Regions from separate parts of the Candidatus Brocadia sinica JPN1 genome, predicted to be linked through region 3. Evidence: riboswitches for the same ligand, from Rfam matches in the RefSeq annotation. Region 3 holds a riboswitch; each other region holds the start of a gene.

Region 1 (4,215 bases), 3.5 Mb from region 3:
GGCATTGACATTACTTCTGCCCGAGGGACAAATTGGATAGATTATGATAATGACGGCTATTTAGATTTGTTTGTGTCTTTTGGTGGCGACGAAGGCACAGGGGTTGTATATAAAAACGATAAAAGTGGATCTTTTTATGATGTTACGGCCTCAACGGGACTAACTAATTTATTTGATTATATAATGTCTTTTGCTGACTATGACAATGATGGAAATATGGATTTGTTTGCGGGGGGGTGGCAAGCGGGCAAATTATATCGCAATAATGGAAATGGTGCCTACAATCTGAATAATTCCTTTATTGTTGGAAACAAGGAAACGGTGAGGGGTGTTGCGTGGGGGGATTATAATAATGATGGATTCATTGACCTTTATGTTGCCAGGGGCAATAATGATTATCATAGAGCACTGTTTTGGGATCAAACAAGGATTGATTTTAGTAATACATTAGCTGGATTCACCGAACCCGGGGATGTGACCTTTCGATGTGAGCCGGGTAGTAATATTACTTTTGATCTCCGGATAAATGGTCAGAAAAATACCGCTTCTGTATTCGTTGGGAAGGATAGAAAAAATCCCCTCACAATTCCTTTTACTCTGAATTCCGATGAAGTTACCGGCATGCCGATGATTAATGTTGGAAAAGAAAATGCCTTCTTCGTTTGGAAAGAAGAAACGGGTAATACATGGCATATACAATGGACTAAGACTGTAAGTGTATCTGGACCTGGTTTTTGGGGGCATATTATATCTGACGGGAATTTTTCGCAAGTGGAGACTAATTCACCTATAATAAAGACAAATTTTAAATCAACACTTTATCGGAATAATGGAAATGGGTCTTTTACCGATGTAACCGAGGAATCACGTACCGGACACATCGGCAATAATAGTGGGGCAATTTGGGGAGATTTTGATAATGATGGGTATTTAGATTTATATGTTGTAGACGCAAGCGATGTCCTGGGAAACAGGACAAATACCCTCTATCGTAATCTGGGAGACGGAACTTTCGAGGATATTACTGGGACGGCCGGAGTTGGCGCGGCGGTAAATGCAGTTGGACGTCATTATGGCGCAGCATGGGGAGATCTTAATAATGACGGAAATCTGGATTTGTTTTTGTCGAACGGATTTGGATGGGGATTTCCTCTATCAAATGGGAAGGCAATACTTTACAAAAATCCTGGGAATGGTAATAACTGGATAAAAATTAAATTGGTAGGCACAAAGAGTAACCGATCAGGAATTGGCGCCAGGGTAGTATTAAATACTTCTCAGGGGATTCAAACACGCCAGCTAAATGGGAATGGAGGTGAAGTTTATTCACAGGGGGTGTCCCCACTTCATTTTGGTTTGGGGAATATAAGTGTGGTAGATACTATTAATATATTCTGGCCAAGTGGCGCCGTCCAGACATTAAGCCAGATTTCAGCGAACCAGGAGCTAACAACTGTCGAGACGAATATAAATGACTCTATGGTAGCCCACTATCCGTTTGATGAGGGGGCAGGAGCGATTGCAACTGATGCGTCTGGCAACGGTAATGATGGCGCTGTGAACGGAGCCGCATGGACGACCGGGAAGAGTGGAAATGGATTAAGCTTTGATGGAATCAACGATTACGTATCAATTTCCCGTATGAATCATGAAGAGATTTCCATTGCTGCATGGTTCTATAAAAATGCAAATGATGCAACGGGTGTTGATGCCATATTTGGTGGATATGGATGGAATCCAAGTTTGCAACTTCGAGAGGGTTTTGATGTGCGATTTTATAAAACCGCACCTGATACACTTCAATTTATCCTCGTGACACAGGATGGAAGTGGAAATAAGACACAGAAAACTGCTATAAAGGATTTGGTCAATTCGGTTGGTGGTTGGTATCATGTAGTTGGCACTTACAACAAGGCTACAGGGAAACAGATGCTCTATGTAAATGGGCAGCTGGCCAATACTCGAACCCATCCGGCGGGGAATACGGTTGTGCCATTGACATTGTATTCCAACATGAGAATAGGGCATACAGGGTTTAATGGTTATTTTAATGGTACGATTGATGATGTTAGAATTTACAAACGTGCCTTGACCGACCAGGAAGTGCAGGATTTGTATAATGCCCTGTAGTAGAGTGTTACCTTTAAAAACTTTTTTGTAAGTTTTATTCATAGAAAACCGTTAACACCAAGGCATGAAATCAGAAATTCAAAACAATTTCAAATAGGCAGTTCAATTGAAGCTGGTGAAGTTTATATCGATGAACAAATAAAAAAGGGTTTTGTGTGACATGGCACATAAGTGCGACGTCACACTTGTGTGCCATGTCACACTTTTCCTTTGCCTTAGCAACGGACGATTCTGCTTTATGGTATCTTATAATAGACTGCATCCAAATGGTTTATGATAAATATTACACGATAAACATTTTGGTCTTGTTTGTGGCATTCTTTTTGACAATTAAAAGTATGCTTGGTTGATGCCTTCTAAGTCATTTTTTACAAGTTTTTTTAACCTGATCTATGGATAGAATTATTGTTGACATAATTTAACAAAAAATTAGGATTCGTACGAAAAATACCGTCCCGAAAAAGGCAAACCCTGAGTGATCAGGGGGCGCAAAGTAAAGGATCTCGTCAGCCATTTAAGCAGTTTAAACAATTTAAACCGCTCATGAGACAGCCTTACTGCCGAAGATGTATCTTAGAATATCTTTGCAGTAAGGCCTTTTTTTTTGGCATTTTAAAATTTAATTGTATAAGAATTCTCATTTTATTTGAGCGGGTTACAGGGTAGCATGGACTTTGTCGTAAGCGCTCAATCGAACGACAAACTTTGTTTGTCCATGTTTAACTTAAGAAAGGGGGGGTGCATCAAAAAAAATCAATTTGTAAATAGTAATTTTGGAGCGTACTTTTGTTTTTTAATTTAAAGAAGAGAAGGAGGAGAATATGCGTAAAATATGTAGGTTACTGTTACTATCGCAAGCTACTTTGTTATTGCCTGCACTTATTCACGTTGGAGCAAATGCTGCTGCTCCAAGGCTTGTGGAAGAAAATAAAATAGAAATGCAAAAACAAACTCATCAGCTAGAGGCTGCAAAATCGAGAACGATGGAAGAGATGCTGGCGGATAATGCAACCAAGCAACCGCTGCAGGTAAAGGAGACATCATTCCGTCCGCACGGAGAGACTTATATAAAACTTTTATAAACAAGGGGTTATTGCGGCCGGAAAAGAAGTCGTATGAATTCAGTAAAAAAACAATTTTTTATCGTAGGTACCCAGAGGTCTGGTACCACGTTGCTTCGCCTGATCTTAAATACCCATTCTCAGATTGCCATACCGAGAGAATCTTTTTTTTTAATGCCATTTTTACGAAAGAAATATCTTAAACGCTCTATCTCCGGTAGCGCTTTAAGGTCTTTTGGCAATTTTCTTTCATCAAAATCCGACTTTCAATCGACATATGTTGATGGTCATTATAACGATTTTTTTCTCACAATTCTCTCACCATGAAAAATTAACACTAAGGGAGCTTATAGACAGGATATTCTCTGCATATTGCCGGAGTGAAGGAAAAAAGTATTTGGGGTAACAAGACACCCTCTTTTTTCCGGAAAATAGATATTTTACAAACGTTGTTTCCTGATGCTAAGTTTATACACATCGTGCGTGATGGAAGAGATGTGTTTGATAGCTGGCGGAAAATGAATTCCTTCAATGATAATGTTGCCGCTGCTGCCCTGGATTGGAGGTATAAACTATTCAGAATTGAAAAATCTTTTAAGAAAATACCCGAAGAAAATAAAATAACCATTCGCTATGAAGATTTGTTGGAAAATCCTGAGAATACAATAAAATCCATTTGTTCTGTAATAGGGATAGGTCGACTCTAGAGGATCCCACTGCTGGATTTTTATAAGACTAGTCACAAACATACGATACCACATCATTCAGAGTTAATATTCAAACCACTGAACAAGGAAAATACGAATAAATGGAAAAAGAATCTGCTTCCCCGAGAAGTCAAGATTTTTAATATGTTGGCAGGGCATTATCTGAAGAAATACAACTATGAAATTGAATATAATGTTCTAAACGTATCTGATATTTTATTTATGATGATGAGTTTACTCATTGGTTTACCACAACGGCTAATTCGTATAATGCAAGTAAAGAGAATCTTGGGAAGCGCCGTTCGTAAAATGGATGA
Region 2 (4,215 bases), 1.4 Mb from region 3:
GTATTCTTTCTGCGATAAAAAATTCTTCGCATGTAAAGGGTATTGTCCAGGTAGAAATTGATCCGTCATCTTTTGCAGACAGCATTCCTAACCTTTGTCCTGTACATGCAGATCCCGGGAGTAGTTTCTCCTATTTTGAACGAGAAACGAAAACGAATAAAAACGCTTTCCGTGCCTGGAGGGATGATTTCTATAAAAATTGCGACCTATTAGCAATAGAATTGTCAAAAGAGTTTAAAGATGCAAGGGGAATATTTGCTTCACTGAAAAATATTTCTTCCAGCAATGACATCTTTATCGTCGATGGGAAAGAGTTATCACTTGCAGCATCTTGTTTTTTTAGAAAGGCCATCTATAAAAATCTTTTTATCATGGATGACCGGGACATACCAGGGGCTGGACTTCCTTTTGCGATAGGTGCAGCTATTGGTAATCCAGATAATAACGTTGTTCTTATTTGTGACAAGAATTCACTTTTTTACCATATAAGGGAGTTACAACCAGCCGTCTCAATGGGATTAGAGTTTACCATCATATGCGTGGACACTGTAAATAAGAACAATAATGTTGCAGACACGAGATTAGTATTAGAAGGCATGGACTGCCCTGTAAAGGAGATAGACCCTTTGTCAATAAAGAGGGACGATATAGTTAAGGGCAAAATCAAAAAACCTTGTGCAATGATGATAATGTAAATGATTTAAAAGTACCATCAATAAAAACACATCACGATAAAGGCAAACCCAGAGTGATCTGGGGACGCAAAGTAAAAGGGTCTTTTAGACGTACACGGACGCAGATTGCAAAAGACGATTTTACAGTAAAGACAGCCTTACTGCCGAAGATGTTTCAATGAACATTTTTGCAGTAAGGCTTTTTTGTTTTTACGAGTTAAAAACAACTATTTTTGATCTAATATCCCGCATTATACGCTCATTTAGGCGTATAATATGCCAGTGTAAGAGTATTATATGTACTAATAGCCGTAAAAGAAGACGACTGTTACTATAGATATGAAATGATGTCAGGCCAAACAACCAAATATTACATGCCGGATGAATTCAAGAATTAAATGAAAGGATGTATATGAAACGAAGATGCAAGAATTCAGCGCCAAACTGGGTGTAGTAAATGAAGACTTGTAGAAGCTTCCAGCACATCAATAAAACTTATCGAGGAGATGCTTTATGAAAGGGTTTTCATTAAAGGTAGCGGTGGTAATTATTTTTGTAACTCTTGTAGCAGTTTCCTTAAGCCTCTCAGTTCAGGTTGCAATGGCGCGGATGAGTCAGGAACCAGTGAAACAAGAACTGTCAATGAGTGGAACTTTAAGCGTTATTGGTTTTCTGGAACCATGGGAACCTTGGATGGACTCTGAAGTCCGCGTCGAGGCCAGAGATCGCTGCACGGAAAAAGAGATAGTTGAGGCAGTTTATCCTGAAGAAGTTGGCGCATTTACTCTGAAATTCGAACTTACTGCGGAAGTAAAAGAGATCTTTCATCCGGGGAATATAGAAATAAGAGCTCTTGACCGCACAGGAAAAGTCCTTGGGAATATTCGTATAGCTCCCTATAAAGATGAAGATTCCATAGCCGTAAAGCTGCGCATCATGCACCCAACAAGCGGACAAGTTTCGAAACCACCCCTTATTACGTCAAGTGACATCATTACTAAGTCGGTCTTGCAACACTTAGCGGAAAAACTCGCAAGGCTCCAGGGTGTCGATGTTCGAAATGCACGCGTCCCTCTCTCGATCATGAAGGTAATCAAGGAAATAAACGAGATCAGTCAATTTTCTGCACGCAGCCTCGCTGGAGACAAAGACGCTGAAGAATCGCTACGCCGGGTATTAAGTGCTTTTCCATTCACTAGCCCAGGCGGTGCTCCGGGGGTGTTAGGCCGGATCGAGGATATGAGTAAAATGGGACTCATCGATGCACTGGGAGAACTGCAACCTGTGAGAGGCTGTGGTCCTATTCTTCAGCGTACCGCCAAGGTTCTCGAAGGTGCCTTTCGTCTAGACTTCAAAGAACGGAATCAAGATGCAAGATGGACAAGACAGGCGCGGGCCTATGTCCGTGATCGAATGCAGGATATCTCTTTTTACAACGACTTGGCAGATCGGGCGTTTCGTGAATTCGAAGGCCCTTTTGGTGTCTTTCCTGGTGACGATGGACTTACAACTTTCATCCTTCCACCTGGACCACCTAAAGGATTCCCTCCCGAACCGGAGCCAGGTCCGGACGATGGATTCGAACCCAGTCCATGCGAGCAGATCAACGACCTGTGCCTGGGCTTGTACGGGGAAGTCCTGGCCGCTCAGCTCCGCGACGAATTTACCGACCTGATCGCCTCGGTCGAGCCAAATTGCCTCTGTAGCAATTATGATCCGAATCAAGTGCTCGTAGCCCGACCGCAGCCTGGACGCTTCTTCCCAATCACAATACCTCCCAAGCCCCAAATACCGCCTACCCTGCCAACCGGGGTCTTGCTGTATTTCGGAGATCAAGTCATCACACCAATCTCTGTTCAACCGACTGAGATCCGTTTCCGCATACCTTCCAAAAAACCTCCGAAACCACAAATACCACCAACAAAGGCGCATACAGGCCCTGTCTATCTAAGAGCGCTCGGCTCCCTTCCATCAGAAGCGAGCCGAAGGCTGGCGGATACCTGCGGCCTTGCTATGCCCGAACTTCCTGCCGAAATTCTCATGGATAGATCTCCCGCCGCAGCGGTTAGCATTATTTACCCACCTGTCATCGATTTCTTCCGGTCATCAGTCCATCGGGCGGAAGCCTGCACGCCCGTCGAGATCAGCTGGCGCGTGCATTTGATAGACCGGCCTGTTGATGCACCGATTCCACCTTGCGGTAGTATTGAGGTAACCATACGGGACGAGCAAGGTAATCAGGTAGCTAAGGGGGGTTCCTCCGGTTCCGTACTGGAAACACGGTCTGATACTACGACCTACACGATAGGAGCTGTAAGCCAAGCAAACCAAGTTCACTGTGGTACCGCTGCACCAGTTTCGCTTACGGTAGAGCGCGTCAAAAAATTGTGGCTGGTACAGTCTCCTACAGGGACAGATCTCAGGGGAGGGACAAGCGGTACATTTACAGTCCGGGTCAGTTGCCCTGCGCCAATGGGGGGCATACCGGTTGAGATCACCTCAAGTATCCCATCAGTGCTACAGGTTCAATCTCCTGTGATAATACAAGAAGGTCAAACCAGTCTTGCAGTGGATTTCAGAACCACTGCAGCGTGCATGCCGGTTGAAGTGACAGCTTCAGCGGCAGACCATATTTTCCAGGGACCCATACGCTACGAAATCTACGATCAACCATCCTTGAGCTGGGCTAGTGGCATTACACCGAACATTCAAGAGCAAGACGCCTACACTTTTAGGGTAATTGGTGGCTGTGTTCCACAGAATAATGTGCAGTGGTTGCTTCAAAAAGTGAACAACGGAAACCAGCAATCTCATCGTATTAGTCAGACAACATCTACGGGACAATATCCTGAAATAACTTTCCAGGTAAGTCTTAGCGAAAGAGATGCAACTGCATATCTAACACCTGGCAACTGGGAACTCTATGCCGTCATTCCGGAACGTGACTTTATTCAGTCGACGGGACTTCCTTTCATTGTCACTGCACGACCGCATTTTGAGATCAATGTTCAGCCAACAGAGCAAACTGTCGAATGGGGTGGGCAAGCCGATTACAGGTTGATGTTGACAGGGCATAATATTCTCAATAAGCTAAACGTAAACCTCTCAACAGATCTTCCTGACGGCAAAGGTGTCAACCATGATTTCGGTCCTCGAGACGTCGAGTTAAACCCAGAACCAGATAATACTGGATACAGCACGCTTACTGTGCGCAATAAGGAAGGTGTAGCTAGTTTAGGAGAGACAGGTTTTAATATTATTGCTTCTGACACCAATTTTACACGTAGCGTTCCGGCTTCCCTCGTTATTAAGCGAAAATATGGTTTGTTCGACCGAGTGACGTTACATCATTATGGCGATAGCAGCCAATCATGTGGCAGCATTACCGCCACGATTGGCGGTGATAGGAATACTCCTACTGTATCGTTTCATATCACTACAGGGAGTATTTCCTCATCACCATCGCCAGTACTCTATTACGCGATTTCCCCCCGATGCCGGGTTGGAATTGTTATCCCGCCATGGAGGAATGACCCCGCGT
Region 3 (4,215 bases):
CCCTCTGCGGCGAACGTACGTAACAGCTCGTTAAAACAGTCGTGTCCGGCTTTCATCTGATCAGGATCAGTCCGGTCATACAACACATCGATGACGTGATGCATATCGCGCATACCGACAATGAATTCCCCGGAGTAATCCAGTCCGTACTTGCCCAGAATACGCTTGGCCATCGCCATCTGCTTCAATGACTCACTGCCGCGGGCCTGGGAAACCGGCGCAAACCACATTGATCCGCCCCCTCCCCGCCAGTTGTAGAGTCTGAATTCCGTGAGGTTCATGTCGCCGCGCATTAGGGCAGCACGGTACTCGAAGGCCGGGTCTCCGTTCGCCTCTTTTTCCGTCAGGATCTTCGCCTTTCCGGATTTCCCGAAGGACTCCGTCACGATTTTCCAGTTCACCTCGATTTGTTCCAACGTGCCGTAGAGGGCCGCATAGACGTTCCACGCTCCAAGCTTGTGATCCTTCATAATACGCTGCACCGCCTCATCGGTGATCGCTCCCGGTCCGGTCACATAATCACTCCGTTTGGCCTTCACCGGCGCATCATACAGCGCATGGGCGATAACGACGGCGTTGGGGATCACGTTTCCGATTCGTAGCGGACGGATCGTCTCCACGATCTCCACGATGTCATCCTCACGCTCATATTGAATGGCAAAAGGTTTATAAACGGGGGGCGCCGGCATGAGCCAGAAGCCTAATTTGGTAACAATGCCGTAGTTGGACTGGGTAAAGATCCCGTCCAGATAAGGTCCGTAGCCCCACTTGAAGACCTGCCACGTACTGGACTTCGGTATCGATCCCATGCCGGTTCGTAACACCTCGCCGTTCGGCAGGACCACCTCCATGCCGCAGGCGAAGAGGAAATGTTCTCCATACGGGGTGTACCCGACGCCACGATCCAGCGTATTGCCGATCGGCCCGGCAATCGCAGACGAAGCCGGCACGGACAACCATAAGGGGTAGTTGTGCTCATGGATGTAGTCGTAGAGCTGCTTGTACGTGACTCCGGGCTCGACGAGAGCGAAGCACAGGTCCGGATCGACTTCAAGGATGCGATTCATCCGTTTGAGATCGAGCACAACCTGACCGCGCTCAGCCGGAGCCGCAGAGCCATAACCCAGATTTTTCCCGGTCGAGATGGGCCAAATCGGCACCTTGTACTTATTGCAAATGGCGAGAATTTCCTGAATCTGTTCCACCGACTGTGCAATGATCGCTGCGGAGGGTGTGTGGTTCGACTCCGGTACCGACATCATAATCTTAGTATATGGCGCAATTTGTTCGGCGTTTGTGAGTACGGAGGCCTCACCGAGCACACGGCGGAAATCCTTCACAGCAGCATCAAAGACCTCTTCGGATATCCCTTTCGGCAGAGTGATGTATTTACTTGCCATGATTTCCTCCTTGATAGATAGTAAGTGATGAGTTACACGTCCATGACGAAGGTCACGAATGTCTCCGCCGGAGACATTCGCCCTACCGCTGAACCGCGATGCAAGAATACTTGAGATCCACTGGTTAACTGACTTGGCTGCACTCCGATTCCCGCTTGCATCACCGTTTGGCCTAACAATTCATACCAGTTCGCGCTCGGAGCGATCCGTTGCGGATGGTAGACAACGGATGTTGCACAGTGGGTGACCCTTGCTAGGCTGAGACCAAACACGCCACAAGCCTCACTCAGGGACAGACCCGATAGATGCAGCCGGACTGGGCGATCACCTGTTACGCGGTAGGAAGTAAAGCCGGGCAGAGTGCTGTTTCCTGCTACGTTTGTAGCAGACCTGTTGTCGAGTACTGTCTCTGATACCAGGAAGTTCTGGTCAATCAATGAAAGCTGTGATGCTACAGCTGCTGCGATACTCTGACCGGATAACGCCGAGAGCATCGTATGACGATGAGTAAATGCCATATTCCCACCATACCCATGTCGCCCCAGGCACACCAAACACACATCAGCTGCGCGCACCAACTCATGGAAGATGGTATACATGCCGTCATCCATAATTCCAATTATACGCGTCTGCCTTCGTGGGTAAAACAGGGCTGAGATGAGATCAGAGTCAGGACCAAAGCGCCCGTCGAGCTTATAGACCGGTACGGTTTTTTTCCCTGCCATACGTGCTACTGCCTGGGCCCCCGTGGCGAACGCGGCATCACGCCGACTCCCCCCAATAACCAGAAGGACAGGACCTCGCGGTTTCTCAGTCGACTCGCCCGTCGTCCTCAGTGGCACACCTGCCGCCAGAAAGGCACCCCCGACTAATATCGTCTTCAGCAGACTTCGACGATCGATTTCCATACAACACCTCCTTTACTTGATTTCCGGTTCTTTTTTCGACAGATACTCGATAAGCTTTTCCATTGACGCATCGTCAATTTCAGTCGACCGGAAGGCCGGCATGGCCCTTTTTCCGTGTCGCACCGCATACCGAATTTTTGCAGGATCAACGCCCGCCCCTCGAAGCATCTGTTCATGGCAATAGACACAAACACCGGCGTACACTTCAGCCCCATCTTTCCACACGATCCCACGATCGGAACCCTCTTGAGGCATCGCCGATGCGATACCTGCCCATATCCCGACTCCAACCAGTGCGCCGAGAATGATCGCTGACGCCATGCTTTTTGGTTTCAACTGGCTCATATCGCCCCCCCTCTCTCTAGATTTGGACTCCATTAGCTGTTCCGACAAAGTCCCCAAAAGCCTGATTTCAGGTACACAAACCTGTCTGAACTAAAGCTAATAAAATTTGCAAATAATTTGCCTAAAAACAAAAAAGCCTTACTGCAAAAATGTTTTCTTAAAACATCTTCGGCAGTAAGGCTATCTTTATATTTTCCTGCGAGGGCAGGAAAATATTTTAAAGACCCTTCACTTTGCGTCCCCCTGATTGCTCAGGGTTTGCCTTTATCGCGATGTATTTTTATTGATAATGTTAGTTAGTGGGTTAGTGGGTTAGTGGGTTAGTGGGTTAGTGGGTTAAATACAATATAATTACATCCATGTCAAGAAAAAACTGAAACTGGAGATAAAAAACTTGATGTGCACTCATTAATATGCTAAATTCGGATAGCAAGCAGCCTTCATGTGAATTTATCACGGATAAAAGGGGATAAGCATGGTCAAACAATCACAAAAAAGACAGATTTCATCACCTATTGACACAGGTGAGAATACCCGGACTGGGACAAGCACTGCCTCATTAAAACAGGCAATCCTCGACAACCTCTATTATATCCAGGGGTGTACACCGGAACTTGCCATGCCGAACGACTGGTACATGGCCGTAGCCCGTACGGTACGGGACAGGATGCTGGACCATTTTATCCATGCACTCAAGAGGTTGCAGAGTCCGAAGGTGAAAATTGTCAGCTACCTCTCGGCAGAGTTCCTGATGGGGCCGCACTTAGGCAATAATCTCCTGAACCTGGGGATCACCGACCAGACGCGGGAGGCGGTCAAAGAACTTGGTCTGGAACTGGATGAGCTGCTCGTGCAGGAGGAAGAGCCGGGGCTTGGTAACGGTGGCCTCGGGAGGCTTGCTGCCTGCTATATGGATTCCCTTGCAACCATGAACGTGCCGGCGATCGGATACGGTATCCGGTATGAGTTCGGCATCTTTGACCAGGAGATCCGCGATGGATGGCAGATTGAAAAGACTGACAAGTGGCTTCGCCTGGGTAACCCGTGGGAGATATGCAGACCGGAAACATCCTATGAAGTGAATTTCGGCGGGCATACGGTGCAGTATCTTGATGACAACGGATGTTTCAGAGTCCGCTGGATCCCACACCGTGTGGTCAAGGGAATTGCCTATGACACCCCTGTCCCGTCCTACCGGAACGATATGGTGGACCTGCTCAGGCTATGGAAATCAGAGGCAATCGAATCCTTTGACTTCCAGGCATTTAATGTCGGCGACTATTACAAGGCCGTGGACGAGAAGGTCATTTCCGAGACGGTGAGCAAGGTCCTCTACCCGAATGACGAACCCGAAATTGGAAAGACACTCCGTCTTGCTCAACAGTATTTCTTAGTCACCTGCTCGCTTCAGGATATGATCAGCATTCATCTCATGCGGGGAAAGGGCATTGAGACATTCCACGAGAGCTTTGCCGTGCAATTGAACGATACCTATCCTTCAATTGCCGTAGCAGAACTCATGCGCCTTCTGGTGGACGAGCATCTGATGGGCTGGGACACTG
Region 4 (4,215 bases), 150 kb from region 3:
CTCCATACGAACCATGCGCCTCTATCGGACTTAACCGCTCTGTCGTAACGTAACAGAAATACTCGTACAGGGGCAGAGGAAACAACCCCCTCTCGATTTTGACCAACTTCCTTACTGCTTTTGTTTCTCCAACAAATGCCATTAAATACTGATACGCCTTCTGGCCCTTTTTCTTAGGATTGTATCCAACCTCTGCTCCTTCCTGATTCCCATATACTCCATCCACGGTTGAATCAACGTCTATCCACATATCGCTCAGCGCACTTCTCAATCTGTGACCTGAACGCACCGCCCGTTTCCACACCTGTCCCCTGAATCGATGGATTATCCCTGTCAGCTCCACAATATCCCTCTGCGTTACCAGCTTCATCATACGTCCTATTGTCGTATCTACAGGATTCTTTTCCATCCCGCCATCTTCATCAGTACCTCATCTGCCCATACCTTCGTTATCTGCACCATCGAGGTCGCTCCGGCTATCAAACCGATTACTGCCATTTGCATGGCATCAACAATCTGATACTGGGCATTTGCCCCCCCGCTCCTTACGGATTGCCTCTTGTACTCTCTGCCTGAATAACAACTTCCCCATATTCCCCATACATAAAGGTTAGGACTGGTAAGAGTGCTGCGTGTACTGTTAATCCCTTCCCACTCATCTCCGTCTTGATTTTCGGTTGTCTTCTTTCCCCGTTTTGTGCTATAGTCTTCATTGAAAAGGTGAACCTCCTTTTAGGTGTTTTTATTCTTAAAATACCTTCAATTCCCTTGGAGATTCTACCTTTTCTCGTCTAATCCTGCAACAAGGCTTTGCCTTGTTGCAGGATTTAGGTTATTAATAATTATTTTTATTTTTTGTTTGACACAGATGTGATTATGCTGTATTTTACACTAACACACTAACACACTAACACACTAACACACTAACACACTAACACACTAACACACTAACACACTAACACACTAACACACTAACACACTAACACACTAATTATATAGAAATACATTTCGATAAGGGCAAACCCTGAGTAATCAGGGGACGCAAAGTAAAGGGTCTTTAAACATACAGGGAAGTAGTTTAAACAAGATAGCCTTACTGCCGAAGATGTTTTTATGAATATCTTTGCAGTAAGGCTTTTTTATTTGAATGTTAATTGGGGAGTAAGAAAATGGCTATTCGACATAAATTAATATTAGGGGCGATTTCTTTCACCGGCATATTAGGATTTTTATTCATTCTGTCTTTTCCCTCTTTTGCGCAAGAATGGGGAAGTATTAGCATTGGGGCAGATACAGATGGAGCATTGGAAGTATCTCTAGAGAATAGTAAGATAAGACTGAAATATGGACGTTTTTTCGGCGGACACCATTATGAACATGCGATCAAGGATCTGGTGATCAAGAGTGTCAATGAGGATCAGGCAGGGTTTTACCTTGATGCATGCGCTAATCGTGGAACACTTACAACAGCGGTTGTTGTGCAGGATGATGCAAATGTCAAGACCGTTCGACTCGAGTGGGATAATGGAGCCAAGGTGTCAGAGGTATCAATCTATCCAGACAGTCATTATATAAAAACGAAATACCTAAAGTATGGCACAAATATTGTGGACCAGGGATCTCCTGGAGGCGGTGGTAGTAGTAGTGGGGTGTACGAAATATATGGCGCGAGTGAGTGGAAAAGGGGTTACGTAATTTATCCCAATATTTATTTTGATCGGTATCCGGGTGATGTGGGTTACCAAAATATTACCGAAATAGACCAACCTGGGCCTCTGGATTATCACGGGTGGTTTATCATGGGTGTATACAACGAGGCAAATGGGAGAGGATTTGGTAGGGTAGCGCCTGTATCGCAGATAGACATTATAAAGCTTTTGTGGAACAAAGGCTTTGAACTTTGCCCTACTTTTAACAGGACACATTCACCCTACACCGCATATTTATTTGTCGTGACGGGAGGAGGCGCCAATGAAATACTCTCGAGAGGGAAAAATCTTGCTGATGGTTTGGGAGATAATGCATCGCCCACTGTGGCTATTACCAACCCGACTGAGGGGGCGACATTTACAACACCAACGGACATAACGATAACGGCAACGGCCTCGGATATTGATGGTGTCGTGAGCAAGGTTGAGTATTACGCGGGGAGCACAAAACTTGGTGAAACAACTTCCGAACCTCACATTCTCACATGGAACAATGTAACCGCTGGCAGTTATATACTCTCAGCAAAAGCAACAGATAACGATGGAGCAACGACGACTTCTAGCGCAGTGAATATTACCGTTTTTAAAGCCGGTATGGTAGGGTACTATAAATTTGATGAAGGGAACGGTACTATCGCTATTGATTCTTCAATCTACGGAAATAATGGTACCATCAATGGGGCCACATGGACAACCGGCAAGAATGGTGGGGCGTTGAGTTTTGATGGGATTGATGATTTTGTGTCGGTTCCACGTATGAATCATGACGAGATTTCCATTGCTGCATGGTTCTATAAAAATGCAAATGATACAACAAATATTGATGCCATATTCGGTGGATATAAATGGAATTCAGACGTACAACTGCGGGAGGGGTTTGATTTGAGATTTAACAAAACTATTCCCAATAAGCTTCAATTTATTCTCGTGACGCAGGATGGAAATGGGAATAGGATACAGAAAACCGCGATAAAGGATTTAGTCAATTCAGTTGGTAGTTGGTATCATGTAGTTGGCACTTACAACAAGGCTACAGGGGAACAGAAGCTTTATGTAAATGGGCAGCTGGTTAATACCCAATACCATCCGGCGGGAAATACGGTCGTGCCATTGACATATTATTCTGACATGAAAATAGGAAATTCTGGCAATAACGGTTACTTTAATGGCGAGATTGACGACGTCCGCCTTTACAATCAAGCCTTGGCCAACCAGGAAGTACAAGATTTGTATAACACCTTTAGCACGGGTTTGCATGCCCGCTATACATTCGATGAAGGAAGTGGGGTGACTGCAACCGATACATCAGGTAACGGCAACGATGGCGCTATCAATGGGGCCACATGGACAACCGGCAAGAATGGTGGGGCGTTGAGTTTTGATGGGATTGATGATTTCGTGTCGATTCCTCTGATGAATCATGACGAGGTTTCCATTGCTGCATGGTTCTATAAAAATGCAAAGGATACAACGAATATTGATTCAATATTCGGTGGCTACAAATGGAATTCAGATGTGCAACAACAGGAGGGTTTTGATCTGCGATTTTATAAAACCACACCCGATAGGCTTGAATTTGTCCTTGTGACACAGGATGGAAGTGGGAATAGGACGCAGAAGGCTGCTGTGAAGGATTTGGTCAATTCGGTGGGTAGCTGGTATCATGTAGTTGGCACTTACAACAAGGCTACAGGGGAGCAGAAGCTCTATGTAAATGGCCAGTTGGTTAATACACGAAACCATCCCGCAGGAAATACGGTTGTGCCATTGACATTATATTCTGACATGAAAATAGGGCAATCAATGATTAGTAACGGTTACTTTAATGGCAAGATTGACGACTTCCGCCTTTACAATCAAGCCATGACCGACCAGGAAGTACAAGATTTGTATAATGCCTTTAGCACTGGTTTGCAGGCCAGCTATCCGTTCGACGAAGGGAGTGGGACGGTTGCTACTGATGCGTCTGGCAACGGCAACGATGGCGCCATCAGTGGGGCCACATGGACAGAGGGGAAGAGTGGAAATGGGTTAAGCTTTAATGGCGCCAGCGATTATGTATCAATTCCCCGCATGAATAATGAAGAGCTTTCTATTGCCGCATGGTTCTATAAGTATGCAAATGATACAACCGCTGTTGATGCCATATTGGGCGCATGGAAATGGAATTCTGATGTGCAATTTAGGGAAGGTTTTATTGTGCAATTTTCCAAAACAGCGCCTGATAAGCTTCAATTTATCGCCGTGACACAAGATGGAAACGGGAATAAGACGCAAAAGACCGCTGTAAAAGATTTGGTCAATTCGGTGGGTAGCTGGTATCATGTAGCAGGCACTTACAACAAGGCTACAGGGGAGCAGAAGCTCTATGTAAATGGCCAGTTGGTTAATACACGAATCCATCCCGCGGGGAATACGGTTGTGCCATTGACATGGTATTCCGATATGAGAATAGGGCACTCAATGAATGGTAATGGTTACTTTAATGGCAAGATTGATGGCGTTA

Evidence for each region. Region 3 has a riboswitch for cyclic di-GMP ahead of BROSI_RS16010 (c-type cytochrome). Riboswitches for the same ligand answer to the same signal wherever they lie in the genome.
Region 1: linked by a shared signal. The riboswitch ahead of BROSI_RS00125 (hypothetical protein) and the one ahead of BROSI_RS16010 (c-type cytochrome) in region 3 are both predicted to bind cyclic di-GMP.
Region 2: linked by a shared signal. The riboswitch ahead of BROSI_RS20205 (hypothetical protein) and the one ahead of BROSI_RS16010 (c-type cytochrome) in region 3 are both predicted to bind cyclic di-GMP.
Region 4: linked by a shared signal. The riboswitch ahead of BROSI_RS15340 (LamG-like jellyroll fold domain-containing protein) and the one ahead of BROSI_RS16010 (c-type cytochrome) in region 3 are both predicted to bind cyclic di-GMP.

Annotation. Positions count from the first base shown of each region.
Region 1 is NZ_BAFN01000001.1:34,465-38,679, reverse strand. Features, by position in the region: gene BROSI_RS00130 (FG-GAP-like repeat-containing protein) at 1-2,130, shown strand, start outside; cyclic di-GMP riboswitch class I at 2,584-2,695, shown strand; gene BROSI_RS00125 (hypothetical protein) at 2,952-3,212, shown strand; gene BROSI_RS00120 (sulfotransferase family protein) at 3,246-3,518, shown strand; gene BROSI_RS00115 (sulfotransferase family protein) at 3,572-3,898, shown strand.
Region 2 is NZ_BAFN01000001.1:2,148,299-2,152,513, reverse strand. Features, by position in the region: gene BROSI_RS09680 (thiamine pyrophosphate-binding protein) at 1-695, shown strand, start outside; cyclic di-GMP riboswitch class I at 727-843, shown strand; gene BROSI_RS20205 (hypothetical protein) at 1,188-4,215, shown strand, end outside.
Region 3 is NZ_BAFN01000001.1:3,500,007-3,504,221, reverse strand. Features, by position in the region: gene BROSI_RS16020 (FAD-binding oxidoreductase) at 1-1,400, opposite strand, end outside; gene BROSI_RS16015 (hypothetical protein) at 1,433-2,125, opposite strand; gene BROSI_RS16010 (c-type cytochrome) at 2,321-2,653, opposite strand; cyclic di-GMP riboswitch class I at 2,821-2,926, opposite strand; gene BROSI_RS16005 (glycogen/starch/alpha-glucan phosphorylase) at 3,129-4,215, shown strand, end outside.
Region 4 is NZ_BAFN01000001.1:3,354,277-3,358,491, forward strand. Features, by position in the region: partial or broken gene BROSI_RS19265 (transposase) at 1-713, opposite strand, end outside; cyclic di-GMP riboswitch class I at 1,007-1,104, shown strand; gene BROSI_RS15340 (LamG-like jellyroll fold domain-containing protein) at 1,170-4,215, shown strand, end outside.